4 regions of the Alteromonas sp. R7 genome follow, and region 1 is predicted to be linked to each of the others. Evidence: predicted binding sites of a transcription regulator. Region 1 holds the regulator's gene; each other region holds the start of a gene.
What was found. Region 1 encodes sigma-54, which starts transcription at its own class of promoters, with help from an activator protein. Its sites were predicted from a motif close to GTTGGCACGNNNNTNGNNT; they were not measured.
Positions count from the first base shown of each region.

Region 2: the regulator sigma-54 is predicted to act here: its motif matches at 3,152-3,170, upstream of glnA (glutamate--ammonia ligase).
Region 3: the regulator sigma-54 is predicted to act here: its motif matches at 2,275-2,293, upstream of flhA (flagellar biosynthesis protein FlhA).
Region 4: the regulator sigma-54 is predicted to act here: its motif matches at 4,395-4,413, upstream of AC0J2X_RS10785 (Tll0287-like domain-containing protein).

Region 1 covers NZ_JBVTQX010000002.1:401,565-407,152, reverse strand. Annotated here, with positions in the region: gene mgtE (magnesium transporter) at 1-1,115, opposite strand, end outside; gene AC0J2X_RS04585 (HPr family phosphocarrier protein) at 1,290-1,562, opposite strand; gene rapZ (RNase adapter RapZ) at 1,562-2,407, opposite strand; gene ptsN (PTS IIA-like nitrogen regulatory protein PtsN) at 2,492-2,935, opposite strand; gene hpf (ribosome hibernation promoting factor) at 2,949-3,236, opposite strand; gene AC0J2X_RS04565 (RNA polymerase factor sigma-54) at 3,267-4,748, opposite strand; gene lptB (LPS export ABC transporter ATP-binding protein) at 4,822-5,547, opposite strand; gene lptA (lipopolysaccharide transport periplasmic protein LptA) at 5,550-5,588, opposite strand, start outside.
Region 2 covers NZ_JBVTQX010000001.1:28,930-34,517, forward strand. Annotated here, with positions in the region: gene glnL (nitrogen regulation protein NR(II)) at 1-679, opposite strand, end outside; gene AC0J2X_RS00135 (hypothetical protein) at 810-1,436, opposite strand; gene glnA (glutamate--ammonia ligase) at 1,676-3,085, opposite strand; gene typA (translational GTPase TypA) at 3,543-5,375, shown strand.
Region 3 covers NZ_JBVTQX010000002.1:34,504-40,091, forward strand. Annotated here, with positions in the region: gene flhF (flagellar biosynthesis protein FlhF) at 1-90, opposite strand, end outside; gene flhA (flagellar biosynthesis protein FlhA) at 120-2,219, opposite strand; gene AC0J2X_RS03030 (L,D-transpeptidase family protein) at 2,462-4,069, shown strand; gene AC0J2X_RS03035 (D-Ala-D-Ala carboxypeptidase family metallohydrolase) at 4,062-5,036, shown strand; gene flhB (flagellar biosynthesis protein FlhB) at 5,123-5,588, opposite strand, start outside.
Region 4 covers NZ_JBVTQX010000005.1:344,035-349,622, forward strand. Annotated here, with positions in the region: gene AC0J2X_RS10765 (ATP-binding cassette domain-containing protein) at 1-335, opposite strand, end outside; gene cydX (cytochrome bd-I oxidase subunit CydX) at 567-674, opposite strand; gene cydB (cytochrome d ubiquinol oxidase subunit II) at 685-1,821, opposite strand; gene AC0J2X_RS10780 (cytochrome ubiquinol oxidase subunit I) at 1,818-3,398, opposite strand; gene AC0J2X_RS10785 (Tll0287-like domain-containing protein) at 3,726-4,331, opposite strand; gene AC0J2X_RS10790 (sigma-54 interaction domain-containing protein) at 4,487-5,588, shown strand, end outside.

The sequences.
Region 1 (5,588 bases):
ATGGCACCGTTTAAAAAGCCGATGGATATTTCTTTACTGATAAGCCATCGTGAGTTACTCGCGTTAACATGGCCTAGTGCCATACCGCGAATAACTAGCGTTAGCGTCTGATTACCCGCTACACCGCCCATACTGGGGACAATGGTATTTAATATAGCTAACACAGCCAGTTGGCTGAGCGTTGCTTCAAATAGATCACTCACCATCGCAGCCATTAGCGCCGTCACTAAGTTTACCGCCAGCCACACCGAGCGTCGTTTGGTACTTTGCATAACGGGTGCAAAGGTATCTTCGTCGTCATCAAGACCCGCCATACTCATCATCGAGTGCTCGGCGTCCTCACGAATAATATCAACCACGTCATCAATGGTAATTCGGCCCACTAAGCGATGGTTTTCATCTACAACAGGTGCTGAAAGCCAATTGTATCGCTCGAACAGGCTTGCGACTTCATCGTCTGGCATATTCACAGGAATCGCTTCAGATTCCTCGTCCATAACGTCAGACACTTTATCGTCGGTATCTGCGGTGAGTAAACGGGTAACCGGAACAATACCAACAAGGTTGTCAGTTCGGTTTACCACGTAAAACGTATCCGTATTCTCAGGTAGCTCACCTTTTAAGCGGATATAGCGCAGAACCACGTCAATGGTCACATCTGGACGTAATGTGATGGTGTCGGTGTTCATGATGAAACCAGCGGTTTCCTCACCGTAAGACAGCGCTTGCTCTGCGCGCACGCGATCTTGTGCATCCATCGAATCTAGAATATCGGCCAATACTGGCTCGGGAAGGCTGCTTAGCGTCTCTGCTAAGTCATCGGTATCCATCTCTTCAAGTGCGTCAACCACATTAGCGGGAAGCATTTTTGTAATGATACCGTTTCGAACATCGTCAGACAGTTCTTCTAAAATGTCGCCGTGAAAGTCACCATCAATGAGCTCCCATAATTCGTCACGGGTTCTGCTTGGGCTAGATTCAAGAATGTGGGCGACGTCTGAAGGCGGTAATTCAAGCAGAAGCTTACGTACAGATACGAATTGACCGTTGGTCAACGCAGCGTTGAGTGCGCGTAACTGAGTTTGTACGTATTTAGAAACAAGCGCTTCTGCCATAAGGCGTTATTCCTACAAGCTAAAAGATGAACAATGCAGGCCATAGAGCCTAAGTGGGCGTAGAATATCGCAATTATGATGAGTCTGTCATGATAATTGCGTAGGTTTTGCGCAGGATTTTAAGATAACTGCGCTAAGTGTTGATTAATTGGTCAATGGATTGGGCAAGTAAGACTATTCGTCTTCGTTAAATCTGCCCTCAATAAGCTCTTCAATAGCTGCAAGTGCATCAACAGCATCAATGCCGTCCACAATCACGTCTACCTGTTCACCTTGATGGCTTTCAAGCATCATTAATCCCAATACACTGCTTGCGTCTGCTTCTTTATCGCCTTTTTTTAAGATGATTTTAGCGTCGAATTGATTAGCCAGTTTAACCAGTTGGGTCGCCGCTCTTGCATGCAACCCTAACTTATTGACGATAGTTAGCGTTTTTTGAATAGTCATTACTGATTCAGCTCTCTATGACGAATTTGAACATCAGGGTGTATTTCACTGAAGGTTTTCGACAGGGTCTGTGCGATATAAACCGAACGGTGTTGGCCACCAGTACAGCCAATCGCTACGGTTACGTAACTTCTGTTATTGCGCTCTAAATGAGGCAGCCATGTCGTTATTAAATTCTGAATTTGCCAAATGAACTTGGTCACTACAGGCTGCGACCCCAAAAATACTTCTACTGGTGCATCTAATCCGGTCAGATGTTTAAGGTCGGGCTCCCAGTGGGGGTTAGGTAAAAAGCGGGCATCAAAAACGTAATCCGCATCTTTAGGAATACCGTGCTTAAAGCCAAACGACTCGAACACAAGCACAAGGCGTGAGCTTTTCTTACCCAAGATACGCTCTCGAATTAACTCTGCCAGTTGGTGAATGGTAAGCTTATCAGTGTCTAAATATAAATCTGCGCGTTCTGCAATAGGAGCAAGTAGGGCAGACTCGGCTTTAATGGCTTCTGAAAGCGACTTATTGAGCTTGGCAAGAGGGTGAAGACGACGTGTTTCGCTAAAACGCTTAACCAGTACATCATCGCTCGCGTCAATGTAAACAATGGTCATCGACCACGAAGAAGGCAGGTAGTCTAAAATTTCTACCAAATCGTCAGGATTTTTAGGTAAGTTTCTCACATCGATACTTACCGCAACCTGATCGTACTCGTCAACAACTGTATGGGTTAAGGTGGGAAGTAAGTTTACCGGGATATTATCAACACAGTAATAACCTAAATCTTCCAATGCGCGAAGTGCGACAGACTTACCAGACCCCGAACGACCACTGATTATTATCAGCTTCACCTACTTTCTCCCTAATACTCTGGTTTTATCACATACGCGTTGTTGAATTAGGCGCCTACTAAACGGTTAATAGGCGCTTAATGTTTAACTTAATGCAGATAGAATATCGTCGCTTGTCGTTGCGCGACGTATTGCTTTAATCGTTTCTTTGTCGCTTAGTTTACCAGCCACGGTGGCCAGCGTTTGAAGGTGTCCTTCGGTCTGTTCCTCGGGAACGAGTAGCGCAAAAAAGATGTCTACGGGTTTCTCGTCAAGGGCGTCGAAGTCGATTGCTGGCGTGCTGGTTACAACAATGGCGATCACTTTTTCAAGGCCCGGCAGGCGTCCGTGGGGCAAGGCGATACCATTACCAATGCCTGTACTACCCATACGCTCTCGAGCCATCAAACTGTTGAGTACCGTTGCCTGATCAATGTTCTCGTTTTGCTTGGCAGCGATATCAGCGATGATCTCAAGAATTCGCTTTTTACTATTACACTGAACCGCACACTCGGTGCGGTCCAGACTTACGATGGCTTGTATATCCATGCTTAATTAACTACTAATGTTTTTTCAGTTTTTCCTTATGCTTGATTACCTGCCGGTCGAGTTTATCAACCATGCTGTCAATCGCCGCATACATGTCGGTATTTTCTGAGGATGCGAATACTTCAGCGCCACTTAAATGAACGGTCGCTTCGGCTTTTTGATTTAATTTTTCAACGTTCAGGATGACATGCACATTAGAAATGTGATCAAAGTGACGTTCAAGTTTGCTGAACTTCGTATCGACATAATTACGCAAAGAGTCGGTGATTTCGACATGATGACCAGTAAGGTTGATTTGCATATTTCGTCTTCCTTATATTATTAAGCCCGATTAAATAAGGCTTTTGCGTTGGTTCGACGGCGGGATCGACAACGATTCCCGGTACTTTGCTATTGTTCGCCGGGCAACTTTAATGCCTTGTTCGGCCAACAATGAAGCAATCTTGCTATCACTTAGCGGCTTGCTAGGCTTTTCAGCGGCCACTAATTTCTTGATCAATGCACGAATCGCTGTAGATGAACATTCACCACCAGACTCTGTTGCAACGTGGCTTGAGAAGAAATACTTCAATTCGAAGATTCCACGTGGCGTATGCATGTACTTTTGCGTTGTCACTCGCGAAATAGTGGATTCGTGCATATCTACCATTTCTGCGACATCATTTAGCACCATTGGTTTCATCATTTCCGGACCGTGCTCAAAAAAGCCCATTTGCTGCTGCACAATGCAGTTTGCAACCTTCATTAAGGTTTCGTTACGAGATTCAAGGCTCTTTATGAACCACTTAGCCTCTTGCATGTGTGAGCGGATGAATTGTGAATCGCTACTATTCTTGGCACGGCGACTCATTGCAGCGTATTGTTGATTTACGCTTAACTTAGGCAGACTGTCGGGGTTCAGCTCAACCACCCAACGGCCATTTTTCTTGGTTACTGAGACATCAGGAATAACGTACTCAGGCTCTTTAGTAACTAAAGCACTACCTGGGCGAGGATTCAAGGTTTGCAGTAAACGCATTGCCTCGCGTAGCTGATCTTCTTTCAATCGGCTTTTACGCATAAGCGTACGATAGTCTTTGCTGCTCAGTAAGTCAGAGTACTCTTCAATCAGTTGCTTGGCTTCAGCAAGCCACGGTGTGTCTTCTGAAAACTGGCGCAATTGCACCATCAAACATTCTTGTGGAGAGCGTGAGCCAGAACCAATAGGGTCGAACATCTGAATGCGCTTAAGCACACATTCTATTTCGTCCATTTCAATCGGCTCTTCCATATCATCATCGTTAACCGCTTCTAAAATATCATCAAGGGTAACGGTTAAATAACCTGACTCGTCAATAGAGTCGATGATTGCTGTAGCGATTGCGCGATCGGTATCCGAGAAGTGGGTAAGGCGCATTTGCCAAAGAAGGTGCTCTTGAATATCTTCAGTAGTCTCACCTTGGAAGATTTGCTCGTCGTCATTGGATGGACCCGGAGCTGGCGAAGATGAAGCAGAGTAGTATTCGTCCCATGTGCTGTCGATTGGCAGCTCATCGGGAAGATCGTTTTTCTCAAGTGCATCGCCGGCTTCTAGTGTGTCACTAGATGCAGAAGCAGTGGCCTCAGAGCCGCTGTCATCGTTGTCGATATTGTTCTTTTCTAGTTGCGGCTCGTCGTTACCTTCTTCAACTTCTAATAGCGGATTAGAATCGAGCGCTTCTTGGATCTCTTGTTGAAGATCAAGTGTAGAAAGCTGCAGCAGTTTAATGGCCTGCTGAAGCTGTGGTGTCATGGTAAGTTGTTGGCTAAATTTTAGCTGTAAAGATGGTTTCATCTACGTCTTATTTAAATGCTCTAAATTGAATATACCAGAGCGAAACTGAAAAATGGCAATTCGGTTACATTAACTATAGCCTGAATTGTTCGCCTAGGTATACATCCCTTACTTTTTGATTACTTAAAACCTGTTCCGCCGTTCCTTGCGCAATAAGCTCGCCATGACTCACAATGTACGCCTTTTCACAAACATCCAATGTCTCTCGTACGTTATGGTCTGTGATAAGGATTCCAATACCCCTATCGCGAAGATGTTGTATTATCTTCTTTATATCATTAACTGATATTGGATCAACACCAGCAAATGGTTCGTCTAACAAAATAAATTGCGGTTTTGCTGCCAGAGCGCGGGCAATCTCAACGCGACGGCGTTCGCCCCCTGACAAACTCATTCCCGTACTATTACGTATATGGTTAATATTAAATTCATCAAGTAGCGCATCAGCTTCTTCTTCTTGCTGTTGTGAATTTAAATCTTTACGGGTTTGCAAAATGGCCATGATATTTTCATGCACTGTGAGCTTTCTGAAAATAGAGGCTTCCTGCGGTAGGTAGCCAATTCCGCGGCGTGCGCGCTCGTGCATGGGCTGATGAGTTAGCTCATTGTCGTCGATTTCAATCTTGCCTTTATCCAGATTCACTAAACCAACAATCATGTAGAATGTGGTGGTCTTACCAGCGCCATTTGGGCCAAGAAGACCAACAATTTGACCCGTTGAGACAGACAGACTTACATCTCGAACAACCTGTCTTGACTTGTAAGCCTTAGCAAGATTTTTAGCGCTCAAAGTTGCCATTGCTATTCATTGCCCTCGTTGTCTTTTTTGTCTTTCTTAGA
Region 2 (5,588 bases), on a different contig from region 1:
CATAGTCGCGAACTATGGTAATGGGATTGTCTGAGTCAAAGCGCATTAAGCTGCGTATTTTTTCAAGCGCTTGATGCACGTTGCTTTCTTCAAATCGAGGTAGTGAATTTGGTCCAAGCAATCGATCAACTAAGTTTCGCAGACGGTCAGACTGCTCAATGATCATGCTTGTAAATTCTTTATGCTCGTCAATCAGCTCTTTTTCTAATAGCTGTGCTGCACCGCGAATACCACCAAGAGGATTTTTGATTTCGTGTGCAAGGCCGCGAACCAATTCCCGTGCTGCGTAATGCTGCGCGTTTTGTAAAGTTTCTCGAGAAATTCGCTTTTGCTGGTCAATCTTTTTAACTTCAAATAGCAGTCGTGGGCCGTCTTCGAAGTGCAAGTTGGTAACGGTTAGGTCGGCAGATACATAGCGGTTATCTCGAAAAGCCAACTTAATTTCGTTTTCGGTGAAATCTTCACCTTTTCTGATGGCAGCTTTAAGTCGGGTGGTTTCTATTGTGCCCGGCAAGAAAAAATCTTGAAGTGGATGCCCAATAAGTTGTTTTAATCCAGTCTCAAACAAAGCTTCACCAGCGTGGTTGGCATAAACAATCGTAAGTTTGTTGTCTACCATTACCAGTGCGGTATTTAGGCTATTGATTAGCTGTTGTGTTTCTAACTCGGTGGAATGCATCCGAGCTCGTCTCCTTTGCACCATAATTGTGCATTGTAGCTTGCAATGATGCGTTGCGCGAATAAAGAGCTCAAGAAGAAATGTTCACTGAACCTCTATGGTGCGCATACATAACAATGGTTGCACGCTATTAGTTATTAATTAACGCCGATGCCTGATGCAGGTAAAGGGTTTGTAATGGAGACGATGCAAGAGTCTTGCCCGTATTGTTCGTGAGTTCAACTTTATAAGTATGTGCCCCACGATGGATACCAGAAAGCTTAAAGACGCCTGAACTATTGCTAGCTAATGGGGCGTCGTCAAAGATTAATCGGTAGATTGGCGCTTTGGGTGCACCAGGTTGTGCGGCAGAAATAGTGAATTCACCCAAGTTATTGCGAATTGTCGCTTCTGGTGCAGGTGACTTAATGACTACGCGATAGTTGGGCTTGGGGGCAGCCGGCTTCGCAGGGGGAGGTGGGGTAACCTTTGCCGCGGTTACTACGTTTTGCGTTTTTACATCGAAAGCTAGGGGTTCTGCGTTTTGCTGCGGCTTGTCGGTGTAAGTCACAGAGCCGTCTTTACCTACCACCTTGTATATGGTCATTGGAGAGGTAGCTGCGGCTGATGTTGCATTGCTGCTTTGTCCGGTTTCGTTTTCTTGTGCTTCTTGCTGGGTACTTTCTTGGCTCAGCATTTCCGCTTGCACAGGCAGTAAGCCATTGCCGCTACTTAGTAATAGCGAAATTAAGCAAATGTCTCGCGTCATGTAGTGCACGTGTCGTTACCTAATCAATGTGGTTTTGGCTAGCTGGCTAATTCATATAGCTTGCTATGTTTGGCTTATGGATAACCTTTCTAGTTGTATGCAGATGCAAGCGGGCAAAGCCCTGTGCGCAGTTGATACAGCATGAAAGAGTATTCATTAGCATAGCTATAAAAACATAGTAGATAAATCGTACGCATAAAAAAAGCCCGCAGAGCGGGCTTTAGTATAAATTGCTATACAGTGCGAAATTACACGCTGTAGTACATGTCGAACTCAACAGGGTGAGTAGTCATGTTAAGTTTCGTTACTTCTTCAGACTTAAGATCGATGTATGCATCAATCATGTCGTCAGTCATAACGCCACCAGCTTTAAGGAAGTCACGGTCGTTATCAAGAGCTTCAAGTGCCATTTCTAGCGAGCTTGCAACTGTTGGAATTTCAGCAGCTTCTTCTGGCGGTAGGTCGTACAAGTCTTTATCCATTGAATCACCAGGGTGGATCTTGTTCTTAATACCGTCGATACCCGCCATAAGCATAGCAGTGAACGCTAGGTATGGGTTAGCTGTTGGGTCAGGGAAACGTACTTCAATACGACGTGCTTTATCGCTAGTTACGTGAGGAATACGAATAGATGCAGAACGGTTACGTGCAGAGTATGCAAGCATTACCGGTGCTTCGAATCCAGGAACTAGACGCTTGTATGAGTTAGTAGAAGCGTTAGCAAACGCGTTGATTGCGCGCGCGTGCTTGATGATACCACCAATGTAGTAAAGTGCTTCCTCAGAAAGACCTGCGTACTTGTCACCTGCAAAGATGTTTACGCCATCTTTAGAGATAGATTGGTGACAGTGCATACCAGAACCGTTATCGCCAACAAGCGGCTTAGGCATAAAGGTAGCTGTTTGACCGTATGCGTGTGCAACGTTGTGAACAACATACTTGTAAACTTGAATTTCGTCAGCTTTCTTAACTAGCGTATTGAATTGGCAAGCAATTTCGTTTTGGCCAGCAGTTGCTACTTCGTGGTGGTGCGCTTCGATAACAAGGCCCATCTCTTCCATAACTAGACACATTGCAGCACGGATATCGTGAGCAGAGTCCACTGGTGGTACTGGGAAGTAACCGCCTTTAACGCCAGGGCGGTGTGCCATGTTGCCGCCTTCAAACTCTTCGCCAGAGTTCCACTTTGCTTCAGAAGAGTCAATCTTGTAGAAAGAACCCGCCATGTCAGTGTGGAAGCGTACGTCATCAAAAAGGAAAAACTCTGGCTCTGGGCCGAAGAAACATGTGTCACCGATGCCAGTTGATTTTAGGAATTCTTCTGCACGGCGAGCAACTGAACGAGGGTCACGCTCATAACCTTCCATTGTTGAAGGTTCAACGATGTCACAACGGATGTTTACTTGTGTCTCTTCAGCGAAAGGGTCAACTACGCAGCTTGTTGCGTCTGGAAGAAGAACCATGTCTGATTCGTTGATGCCTTTCCAGCCAGCGATTGAAGAACCATCGAACATTTTACCTTCTTCGAAAAACTCTTCATCAACAACGCTCGCAGGAATAGATACGTGTTGTTCTTTACCCTTTGTATCGGTAAAACGTAAATCTACAAATTTCGCTTCACTTTCTTTAATCAGCTCTAATGCCTTTTCTACTGACATCGTGTCCTCCAGGTTTAATGTAAAAATGCGGAATGATCAGCTTCACTCCAACAGTGGAAAAAGTGAAAGCGATTATCATGCCATCTATATGTATACCGATTTCTGTGGCATAGACGGGCATTTATCACTTCCGTTTGAATTAAATTGCATTATATTGGTGCAATGTTGCACCAATATGGCGTTTTGTGCTCATTTATACGTCAATCAGCCTAGATTACTTTGTAGCGTATAGCCACCAAATATGATCAATTAGGTGCAACGGGGCTGGTTATTTGTTGAACAAGTGTTTGAAAACCAATAAAACTCGTTTCCATCAAAAAAAAGATGCGCAAACGTCGTGGTTTTTCTGTACAATCCGCGCAAATTTTTCTATCTGCATTTTTTTGCAACAAATCTAACGCATACTCCTTTCCACTGAATTGAAGTAGACGTTGATTTACACAGGCTCTATATAAGCATGAATACCACTGATATTAATAAATTGCGTAACATCGCAATCATCGCCCACGTTGACCACGGTAAGACCACCCTGGTAGACAAACTGTTACAGCAGTCTGGCACCCTTGAATCTCGAGGCGAGCAAGAAGAGCGCGTAATGGACTCGAACGACATCGAGAAAGAACGTGGCATTACCATCCTAGCTAAGAACACAGCGATTAACTGGAACGACTACCGTATCAACATCGTAGACACTCCAGGACACGCTGACTTCGGTGGTGAAGTAGAGCGTGTAATGTCGATGGCTGACTCTGTACTTCTACTTGTAGATGCGCAAGAAGGCCCGATGCCACAAACCCGTTTCGTTACGCAAAAGGCATTTGCTCAAGGTCTTAAGCCAATTGTTGTTATCAACAAAATCGACAAGCCTGGTGCGCGTCCTGATTGGGTTATGGATCAAGTTTTCGACCTATTCGACAACCTAGGTGCAACTGACGAACAGCTAGATTTCCAAGTTGTTTATGCGTCTGCACTTAACGGTTGGGCATCACTAGATGCAGATACTAAAGAAGACGATATGACGGCATTGTTCCAAACTATCGTTGACCAGGTTTCTCCTCCTGATGCAGATATCGACGGCGCATTCCAAATGCAGATCTCTCAGCTTGACTACAACTCATACGTGGGTGTTATCGGCGTAGGTCGTGTTAAGCGTGGTTCTGTTAAGCCAAATCAACAAGTAACGGTTGTTACTGCTGATGGCAAAAAGCGCAACGGCAAAGTAGGCTTAGTTTACGGCTACCTTGGCCTTGCTCGTCACGAAGTTGAATCTGCTCACGCGGGCGACATCATTGCAATCACAGGTCTTGGCGAACTTAAGATCTCTGACACCATTTGTGACATCAACACTGTAGAAGCACTTCCTCCACTTACGGTTGACGAGCCTACAGTAACCATGACGTTCCAGGTAAACACCTCGCCGTTTGCAGGTAAAGAAGGTAAGTATGTAACGTCACGTAACATTCTAGAGCGCCTTAAAGACGAACTAGTACACAACGTTGCACTGCGCGTTGAAGAAATGCCTGATCCGGACAAGTTCCGCGTATCTGGTCGTGGTGAACTTCACCTAGGTATTCTTATCGAAAACATGCGTCGTGAAGGTTACGAGCTTGCAGTGTCACGTCCAGAAGTAATTCTGAAAGAAGTTGACGGCGCAACGCAAGAACCATACGAAACCTTGACTATCGACTGTGAAGAACAGCACCAGGGTTCAATCATGGAACAGCTTGGTCTGCGTAAAGCAGAAATGACTGACATGTCTCCTGATGGTAAAGGTCGTGTACGTATCGACTTTATCATTCCAAGCCGTGGCCTAATTGGTTTCCAAACAGAATTCATGACGTTAACGTCGGGTTCTGGTTTGCTATATCACACGTTCGATCACTATGGTCCGTACAAAGGCGGTATCATTGGTAAGCGTAAGAACGGTGTTCTAATCGCTAACGCAAACGGTAAAGCACTAACTAACGCCCTGTTTAACCTTCAAGAACGCGGTCGCCTATTCATCGGTCACGGTGTTGAAGTGTACGAAGGTATGGTTATCGGTATTCACAGCCGTGACAACGACCTTACTGTTAACGCGCTTAAAGGTAAGCAGCTTACTAACGTTCGTGCATCGGGAACTGATGAAGCGCAAACACTTGTTCCGCCTATCAGAATGTCACTTGAGCAAGCGCTTGAGTTCATCGATGACGACGAACTAGTAGAAGTAACGCCTGAATCTATCCGTATTCGTAAGAAGCTTCTTACAGAAAACGAGCGTAAGCGTGCATCACGTGCACCTAAGTCTTAATAGCTTCTAAAACTTACATTGATTTTGAAAATGCCAGCGTCAGCTGGCATTTTTTTTCCATTTTGCCGATGAGTTTGGCCTGCAATCTTTCAACTCGTGTCTCAACTTACACACCGTCACTTCCTATCAAAAAAGCTGCTTTCTAGCATTATCACTAAAACGTTAGAAAAAGTTTAAATATCGACCAAAGGTTAGTGGTCAAAAGCGTTCAGA
Region 3 (5,588 bases), 370 kb from region 1:
TGACATGATCACAGCGTCACTGCCCAATTCAGCTTTAACTTGGCTTAACGCCTCACGCATATCTTTGCCGAAGAAACGTCTAATTTTCATTGCAACCTCTCCAATCACCCAGTGTCAGATTATTGACCGACCGAACTGACTATTTTTATTTGTTTGTCGTCAGGCACTTCTTGGTAAGACAGAACATGAAGCCCAACAACCGAATATTTTAAGAAGCGAGACAGAACGGGTCGTAGCATGCCTGAGGTAAGGAGTACTGCAGGCTCTCCTTCTAACTCTTGCTGCTGACTGGCTTGCTGCAATGATTTTTGCAGCTTGTCTGCCAGACCTGGTTCTATGCCAGCGCCATCTTCGCCACCTGCTTGAAGTGACTGGTGCAACATCTGTTCCAACTCTGGCGCCAAGGTTATGACAGGTATCTCTTTTGCACCTTGAGTAATTTCTTGGACAATTAAACGTTTAAGGGCAATACGCACTGCAGACACTAAAACATCGGGGTCTTGGCTGCGCGTGCCGTACTCACTGAGTGTTTGAACGATTGTACGCATATCGCGAATAGGCACGCCTTCAAACAATAAGGTTTGCAGTACTTTCACGACGGTGCTTAGCGGAAGAATGTCTGGTACTAATCCTTCAACCAGTTTCGGATGCTGCTTGGCAAGCATATCAAGAAGTTGTTGAGCTTCCTCGTGCCCTAATAATTGATATGCATTGTTAGAGAGTAATTGGCTTAAATGGGTCGCTACAACGGTCGCAGCGTCTACTACTGTGTACCCAAGGGTTTGTGCATGCTCCCGTTTATTGGGCTTAATCCATACTGCGTCCAAGCCGAACGCGGGGTCTTTAGTGGCACGCCCTTCTAATTTACCGAACACTTGCCCTGGATTAATAGCAAGTTCTTCATCGTGACTGATGATGGAATCGCCTATCGTTACGCCTAGCATAGCGATGGTGTAAGTGTTGGGCTCTAAATCCAAGTTATCGCGAATGTGGACAGGCGGAATAAGGAAACCCAGTTCTTGCGATAGTTTCTTACGTACGCCTTTAATGCGCGTCAACAACTCGCCACCTTGGGATTTATCGACAAGAGGAATTAAGCGATAGCCCACTTCCAATCCGATGGTATCTACCTGCTGAACATCATCCCAGCCAAGCTCTTTCACTTCAGGCGCAACCGATTCATCTTTTACCACATTGTCTGGCACTTTGGGCTCTGCGGCCTTTCTCTTTTCTTGGACCGACTGCCAGTAAGCAAAGCCTGCAATCAAGAATGAGAACCCTAAGAATGCGATATGAGGCATCCCAGGAATGATACCCATCACAAATAGAACCCCCGAGGCTATATAGAGGGCTTGATTATTACCAAGCTGACCGCGGATTTCTTTGCCCATTTCCTGGGTCTCGTTTTCACGAGTAACGATAATGGCTGTAGCGACCGAAAGTAACAATGAAGGAATTTGCGCCACCAAACCATCACCGATGGTCAATATGGTGTAGATTTCTATAGCGTTACCGAATGAAAGCCCGTGCTGAATCATGCCAATAAAAAGACCACCGACAATATTAATCAGCATGATGAAAAGGCCTGCGACCGCATCACCCTTTACAAATTTTGACGCACCGTCCATCGACCCGTAAAAATCCGCTTCTGCGGTAATCTCTTCACGGCGTTTACGTGCTTGGTCTTGATCTATATACCCTGCATTTAAATCAGCATCTATGGCCATTTGCTTACCGGGCATAGCATCTAACGTAAAGCGAGCGCTTACTTCTGAAATACGTCCTGCGCCTGCGGTTACAACTTTGAAGTTGATAATAAGAAGAATGGCGAAAACAACAATACCTACGGCGTAGTTACCACCAATCACGACCTCACCGAAGGCTTCGATAACTTTACCTGCTGCATCGCCGCCTTCATGTCCGTAAAGTAAAACAACGCGAGTAGAAGCCACGTTAAGCGCTAGTCTCAAAACGGTAGCGATAAGTAACACCAAGGGGAAAATGCCGAAATCTACTGGACGCTGGGTAAGTACAGCCACCAAGATAATGACTAGCGACAACGCAATATTAAAGCTAAACAGCACGTCCAGTAAGAATGGCGGCATAGGCAATATAACCATGCCCATAATTGCCAAAAGGACGATGGGTGCGCCTAAACCACTGGTAAAATTTTGCAGCTGATTTTTATCGAATCGCTGAAGATAACCGGATAACTGCATGGCTTGGTGTCTCTCTATCAGAAAATTGACGCTTTATGTGAATCTTCTAGTGAGTTTTCAACTAACGTGCCAGCTTTGTGTTTTACGCAAAAGTTATCCAAATCTGAGCTGTAATCATGCGTGATTACTGTCTACAGTGACTTGTATAGAGCGATTAAGATTTTGTATCCGAGGGACATACGAACAGTTTATAATTACGTCACTATTCCTAGGGCCTACTCTTCGTTTTAAAAGGATTATTCATGGTAGTACTACAAAATCGTGTTGCAACGTTTTGTTGGGTCAGCCTTGTCATCATGCTGACTTTTAGTCATGTAGCTCATGCATCTAAACAACCTAACTTACGACAGCGTGTGGAGAATTTGCTAGTTGATTCAGTGGAGATATACGGTTCACAAAATAGTAACCCATCTCGTGTGCACAATAGAGTTTTGGTAAGCGAGGTCTACACTCAACAGGGCTATCAGCTTATATGGTTTGGTACTAGTGATGCTGAAAACCGTCTTCAGGAACTCCTCCATGAAATTGCTGATTCAGAGTTACATGGCTTCTCGCCCGAGTATTACCACGCATCAATGCTCGAAAGTCGCGACGCCAATACAGCACTCTTAGATGTATTAGCAACCGATGCCTTCATCAGTCAAACTCTGCATCGATTAAATGGGCTTGTTAGCCCCGCCAATGCAGATTCGCAGTGGTTCCTTAAGCAAAGAGAAGCGGATCCTGTGGCATCGCTAAATCACGCATTAACTAACGGTGTTTCTGCAACATTGCGGGCCATGTGGCCATCACACCATGAATACCAGTTACTGTTAGAAAAAAAGCGTAGTTTACTCACGGCAGTTTCTACAGTTACCACACAAATTCCAGTTGGCCCAACACTTAAGCTGAACTCAACGAGCGAAAGAGTTGTGTTGCTGAAGTCTCGTCTTTTAGGGCCAGGCACCTATTCAGAGTTATTCGATAAAGATTTACTGGACGCGGTTAAGCAGTTTCAAATGTCTGCGGGCTTAGAGCCAGATGGTATCGTGGGAAGTTCCACTTTAGAAGCATTAAATGCCACCACGTTTTCTTGGTTAGAAAGAATTGATGCAAACTTAGAGCGTTGGCGCTGGCTCCCTCATCAAACTTGGTCAACATATTTACGCGTTAACATTGCTTCGTTTCAGTTGAGAGGATTTACTGAAGGTGAGGAAACATTGGGAATGCCTGTGATTGTCGGTACACCAGTGAGGCAAACGCCCGTTTTCGCTGAATCAATGAAGTATATGGTGTTTAACCCCTACTGGACCGTGCCTTTCAGTATAGCCACTAAAGACAAGCTGGCGAAATTAAAAACCAATCCTTCTTTATTGGTTGAGCAAGGTTACGAAGCCCAGCCCGCCGGTGTCAGCGGCTTCAGCCCTGTCGATGAGTTTGATTGGACAAATGTTAGCCGTGGTACATTTCACTATACACTCAGACAAAAGCCCGGTCCGCACAATGCCCTTGGTAAAGTGAAATTCATGCTTCCAAATAAGCATGCCATTTATCTTCACGACACGCCCGATCACAGCCTTTTTTCGAAATTAGAAAGGAACTTCAGCTCTGGCTGCATCAGAGTCTCTAACCCTTTGAAGCTGTCTCAATGGGTACTCACTCATTCAGGCCAGACAGAGGCAATACCGCAAGCTGAGCAATTACTTCAAAGTGAAGAGACCAGTACACTATATTTGAAGAAACCTATACCTGTTCTTATTGTGTACTTCACAGCGTTTGCAGATGAAGCAGGAACCATTGTATTTCGCCGCGATGCATACAATCGGGACAGCCATATTATTGAGAAATTGAAGGAGTTTAAACGTGCGTAAGTGTTTGTTAGTGCTGATTGCTCTTTTAACTGTAGTGCGCGCCAGTGATGCGTTCTCCTTTGACAATGACATGCTCAACTCTAAGCTTGCTATTAATGGAAATACGGTCCCCTACCCTATTTTCTCTATTTTCGTAATGCCGAATAAAACGTTCACTGTTGAGTTTGACAACAAAAGCCATACTGGGAACTTTCAATTTCACCATGCGAACGGTGAGGCACTAAAGACGAGTTCGAACCTTCCAATAGTTAGCGGGGTTGTGGGGAAAGCGCCAATAATGGCACCTAAGAAATCAGGGCACTATGTACTTAAAACCACCAACGCGCAGTCAGGAGAAACTGCGACGCTCAACGTCTTTGTGATGACATCTTTGGAAAAGGTAGACAAAACAGGTAAGTTAAACGGCTACACAATTGGTAAATATCCTGATAAGCCTTTAAAAAACAATCCCATTTATTTACCCCCATCAGGACTTATTGAAGTATCGCCAGAACAAACGGACGTAAGGTTGTCGCCCAATTTCACCCTAGGTCAATTTCTATCCAAGCAGCAACAAGGATTTCCCAAATATGTACATTTGCGAGCAGGCCTTTTGTTGAAACTGGAAAAAATACTGCACACCTTAAATGACGAAGGGCATGCTGTTGAAGGCTTAACCATAATGAGTGGATATCGCACTCCGTTCTACAACAAAGCTATTGGCAATGTTCAGTACAGCCGTCACGTTTGGGGTGGCGCAGCGGATTTCTATATCGATCAGTCACCGAAAGATGGGGTGATGGATGACCTCAATAAAGACGGTGTGGTAAACCGCGAAGATGCGGTATGGCTAGCCAACTTTATCTCAAATATGTCTAAACAAGGCGCTTTCGGCCCAAGAATCGGTGGGCTTGGTATTTACGGTGCTAATGCGGCGCACGGGCCTTTCGTTCATGTTGATGTGAGAGGAACCTTAGCTCGCTGGTAACGCTGCATTTTACGTAAACGTTAGGCAGTACCGAATGAAACTGCCCACTTTATTTACGCTAAAACTTTTCGATGTTTACTGCGCAATTAACGTCGATATTCTGGTGGTATTGGCAAATCTCGTTTAAGCGGCTTAGGTCGCTTGCCCTTCCCTGCTCTATGCGCTTTCAACTGATAAACGTGCGCTAGCACCTGCGCTACCGCCATAAATAAGGCGTTAGGAATTTCATCGTCCACTTCTGTGGAGTAGAAAATGGCGCGGGCAAGCATGGGAGAAGGGATCAGCGGCACATCGTTGGCGGTAGCAATTTTTCTGATGTGCATCGCCAGCTCATCAGCACCTTTAGCGACCACAACCGGCGCCCTCACTCCCTTCTCATCATACTTGATAGCAACCGAGAAATGGGTCGGGTTAGTCACCACTACGTCTGCTTGTGGCACTTCCTGCATCATGCGCTTGGTTGCAGCCTGATATTGCAGACGGCGAATTCGGCCTTTAACCATAGGGTCGCCTTCCGCATTTTTCCGTTCGTCTTTAACCTCTTGCTTGGTC
Region 4 (5,588 bases), on a different contig from region 1:
ATGAATACGTGTTGTAGGTGCTGTTCGAGCTTGTTTAATACCTGCATTCTTGCACTACTAGATAAGGCATTGAATGCGCCTTGAAGCAGCCAACTCATTCCCAGAGAAACGGCAAGTCCTGTGACATCACTCGCTGTTGCAGGAGTCTGGTTTACTACCCAGTCATGAGCAATATGTGAAAAATAATAGAACCCAATAATCAAAGAAAAAAGCGACAAACACTTAACCATTACTTGGGCCGTAAGAGAGGTACGCAAGCCAAGCGACTGCGCCTTATCTATCTTATTGGACCACGCGTTCAGCGTTTGCCGGTTGGGAACTTTTTCTTTGATCACTGTGGTTTTGACTCATCTTTTTCGTTACTTAGTAACGAGAGCAAATCTCGCATTTCTTTTTCATTCTTTTCCAAGTGGTGGTGGGCTGGCTGCAAGAACCTGCCAATTAAACTGATAGCGCGGTGTTCATCCGTTTTCAAACCTTCAGCAGCAGGGACGCTGCTGAAGAGCCCCCATGGATGGGTTTACGGCGTGTTTGAAAACGGATGAACTCCGCGCTATTTAAAACACCTAGTCTTCGGGTCTATCCATATTTTCCGTCGACTCCAACCACATGGCGTTGATAATGCCAAAAGAGCACGCCAGCAAAACTCCTAAAATCCAAGCGAAATACCACATAGCGTTCTCCTTAATAAATGGTGTGAGACTGGTCGAGGTCTTCGTTTTTAATGCGTCCGCGCATTACGTAAAAGCTATAGGCCGTGTAGCTAAGTACAATAGGCACAAAGATGCAGGCAACGATAAACATTACGTTTAGCGTCATATGGCTAGACGTAGCGTCCCATACGGTTAAGCTCGCTTCTGGCATGGTGATGCTTGGCATTAAGAATGGGAACATAGAAAAGCCAGCCGTTAAGATAACGCCTGCGATAAATAGCGCGCTCGATACAAACGCCATGCCTGCATTACCTTTCTTAGAGAAAAGCGCACAGGCCAGACCCGCAATAATACCCAGCACAGGTGCTGCCATCATAAGGGGGTATTTGCTGTAGTTGCTCATCCAAGCTCCAGCTTCAATGGCAACCTCTTTCTTAAGTGGATTTGACGTTGCAATAGTGTCGACTGCCGACGTAATCACGAAGCCATCTAATCCAAATGCTACCCAAAGACCTGCAAGTACAAATAGCGTGACACCAGCCAGGCTTAACACAACCGATACTGCACGTGCGCGAACTTCAATAAAGCCATCGGTTTTCATTTGTAGCCAGGTTGCACCGTGATTCAGCAACATAGCCACAGAAAGCAATCCTGCCACCAGCGCAAACGGTGTTAAAAGGCCAAAGAACGAGCCTGTGTAGGTTGATTTAAGCGTGCTGTCCATTTCAAACGGTACGCCCAACAGCAGGTTACCAAACGCCACACCAAAGATAAGGGCTGGGATAATACCGCCAGCAAATAGCGCCCAATCCCACGCTTTACGCCACTGAGGGTTTGGTAGTTTACTGCGGTAGTCAAAGCCTATCGGGCGCATCCAAAGGGCAATTAAGGTAAGGGCCAATGCTAGGTAAAACCCAGAAAACGCAGTGGCGTAAATCATCGGCCACGCGGCGAAAATAGCGCCACCTGCGGTGATAAACCAAACTTGGTTGCCATCCCAATGCGGTCCTACTGTATTTATCATTACGCGACGTTCTTTGTCATTTTTACCAATAAGCGTGAGCAGAGCTCCAACGCCCAAATCGAAGCCATCAGTAACCGCGAAGCCAATTAGCAGAACGCCAACCAAGCACCACCAAATGACTCTTAGTAATTCATAATCAATCATGCTTTTGCTCCTTGCTCATCAAGGTCAATAAGATCAAATTCAGTGTCAGGCTGCTTATCTGCAGGGGGAATCGGCCCTTTTTTGGCAAACTTCTTCATTAAGTAAAAACCAATAATGAACATGCCGGTGTAGAAAGCACTGTAGGCTACAAGGGTTATTACCACGTCGCTTACGGCGAGATTAGATACCGACGTATGCACCGGAAGCACCTCTGCAATTGACCATGGCTGGCGGCCATATTCAGCGACAAACCAGCCAGCCTCACAAGCAATCCAAGGAAGCGGCAAGCCGTAGAGCGCGCTTTTTAATAGCCAGCGTGGCTTAGTAATTTTGTGCTTGGTGCTGTAGTAAAAGGCACACACAAATAGCGCAAGCATGATAAAGCCAGCCGCAACCATCAAACGGAAACTCCAAAACAAAGGAGCAACTGGCGGAATGCTGTAATCTACTGCCTGTTGAAGCGCGGCATCAGAGGGGTTTGAAACGTTCTCAGTAAAAGGCTCTAGCAGCATGGCATAGCCTAAACTATCTTTATTTGCATCGAATGCAGCACGTTGCTCAGCTGTCGCGGTGCCGTTTCTTACATCATCAAGCACTTCATAGGCTTTAATTCCGCTTAGAATACGCTCGCGATTCTCTTCTTTAAGATCCTTAATACCTTTTACTTCTTCGGTTAACGAACGGGTAGCAATAATGCCCATTGCCCAAGGAATTTGAAGGGCGTACTCGGTTTCCTGCTTCTCGTCGTTTGGAATACCAAACACGGTAAACGGCGCAGGTGCAGGATGGGTTTCGTACTCAGCTTCAACTGCTGCCAGCTTCACTTTTTGTACATCACCAAGCTCATAACCACTCTCATCACCTAGCACGATCACAGAAAGCGTTGAGGCTAGGCCAAAGCTAGCAGCTATGGCGAACGAACGGCGCGCAAAGGCGATATGCTTATGATTAAGCAGGTAGTAACTTGAAATTGCCAACACAAACATTGCGCCGGTCACGTAACCTGCTGATACAGTGTGAACAAATTTGACCTGTGCTACGGGGTTAAAAATAACCTCAGCAAAGCTTGTCATTTCCATACGCATGGCTTCAAAATTAAATTCAGCGCCTACCGGGTATTGCATCCAGCCGTTAGCAATCAAGATCCACAGTGCAGAGAAGTTTGAACCAATGGCCACCAGCCAAGTCGCCATCAGATGCTTCACCTTTGACATTTTGTCCCAGCCAAAGAAAAACAACCCCACGAAGGTAGATTCCAGGAAAAAGGCCATTAGGCCTTCGATGGCAAGTGGCGCACCGAAGATATCGCCTACATAGTGAGAATAGTAAGACCAATTCATTCCGAACTGGAATTCCATGGTTAAGCCTGTGGCTACACCAATGGCAAAGTTAATTCCAAACAGCTTTCCCCAGAATTGGGTCATCTGCTTATAAATTTCTTTACCCGTCATTACGTATACCGATTCCATAATGGCAAGTAAGAAACTAAGCCCCAAAGTTAAGGGTACAAATATAAAGTGGAACATTGCAGTTAATGCAAATTGCCACCGCGATAGTTCTATTAACGTATCGCTCATGGGTTATCTCCCTTGTATTTCGTGTGCGCGTTAAACGCTTAGCAGAAAAGTGGTTTAAAATTCAGTGATGAACACATGAATATGCCGCATGGCAAGAGCACGGTTTATGCCATACATCAGTAATTTGGCTGCTAAAGCGCAATTACCGATAAACGGCGGTATTTTCGTACTGTGCAGATAAATTATTCCACGACCGAGCGTGTGGCTTATTGATCCAACGCAACAATTGATGGCGATGCATTCGCCATATTTGTCATTTAGGTGACAAATATGGCACAAGAGAAAGGCTGCTTAGCAGATTGTCAAAAAGTGGAGTATAAGGAAAAGTTAAGGGGTATATGAGAGTGTGAACGCGCCTCGTAATTCTCCCAATTCAAACCCTGTAGCTTGATCACTGGGATAGTGCTTTAGAATGGATTGTTTTACTGAAGGTGCCACATTGGCTCCGTGGCATGCCATGCACACCTGACCTTGTTCAATCGCCATCATGTACCTAAACTCACCGCTTTCGCTATCGTATTGATAAGTTTCAATAGGTCTTTTAGGGGCCAAATTGTCTTGCTTAGCTTTGGTCAGTAATTGTGAAAACCACGCTAACTGCTCACGCTCCCATTGATCTGCCGCATTGTTTGGGTTCCTTACTTTCAGCGCGGTACGCCCAACCTCCCACCCGTTTTGACTAAGCGCCAGAGCAATAGGAGCCGCTGCAATCTGGCATTCGTTAACGCCAGCCTCTAGCCCTCCGGATTGAATTGCTTGCTGTAGTCGTGACTTTAGCGCGCCTCCCAGTGCTTTTGCGTGTAATCGCGCTTCTTTGACTTTTTCCTGTACACTGTTTTCACTTTTTTTCTCATTGGCAGTCACTGTATCTGCCAATGAATGAGCACTACTTGCCAATAAGCTTATCGCCACCAGCATTACGCTATTTTTCATTATAAAACTCTCTTTGGAACTGAATGAGTTGCTACCGAAGTATTGTCGTTTGTCTCAAACTGTGAACAAGCTCTATGCCAATATGATAAATTGCCAAAATTAAATTAGAACAAACTAATATTCAGCCACCCATGAATATATCCATAGTACAAGCGATGATAGATGCGATAGATAAACCCGCAATCTTCATTAACCCAAGCTACGTTATTGAAGCTGTCAACCAGCCCTACAGAGATACCTACCCTGTGGATATAAAGCTTGGCTTTAGTACCTGCTATCAAGTCTCTCACCGCAACAACAAACCTTGCGATAAGTGCGGCGAGCATTGCCCCATGCAAGAGAGTAAAGCCACAGGACGAGCGGCTAGCGTAGTACACGTTCATACCACCAGTGAGGGTCAAAGCTACTGCGACATCCTCATGCGCCCGATCTTCGACGGTAGCGGAGAATTATTAGGTTTCTTGGAAATACTTGATAAGCTTTCGTTTGCCTCAAACCGACCTTCAGCAGGAAAGATGGTCGGCGAATCAGAGGCATTTAAAGCAATGCTAAACAAAATAAATCGCGCCGCTAACTCAGATATTTCAGTACTACTGTTTGGCGAAACCGGCACGGGTAAAGAGCTGGTGTCCCAAGCACTTCACTCGAGTAGTCACCGTGCTGGCAAACCATTTGTTGTCATCGAGTGTACCGGCATGTCTGACACGCTGCTTGAAAGCGAACTATTCGGTTATGAAAAAGGGGCATTTACAGGCGCAACCACAAATAAGAAAGGGCTCGTAGAAGCAGCGGAAGGCGGCACATTGTTTTTTGATGAAGTCGGCGATATCCCACTTTCAACACAAGTAAAGCTTCTGCGGCTGTTCGAGTCTCAAACTTATCGGCCTGTAGGAAGCACAGTGTCTAAAAAGGCTGATTTTCGTTTAGTGTGTGCATCTCACAAAAATCTAAAGCATATGGTGGAAACGGGCGAATTCAGACAGGACCTCTACTACCGCATTGCCGGTTTTCCTATCAACCTCCCTTCTTTACGACAAAGAAAATCAGATATAGCACTGATAGCCGCTCACTTTTTGGCAATGTCTAAAGAGAAAAAACGGTTTCATAAAAACGCGCTAGAAAAACTAACCAACTACCCGTTCCCAGGCAATATTCGCGAACTCAAAAACATTGTAGACCAAGCTATTTTACTGGCTGATGAAACCGTTATTTACGATACAGACTTACCCGAGCTCGATAACATAAGCTCTGATGCTA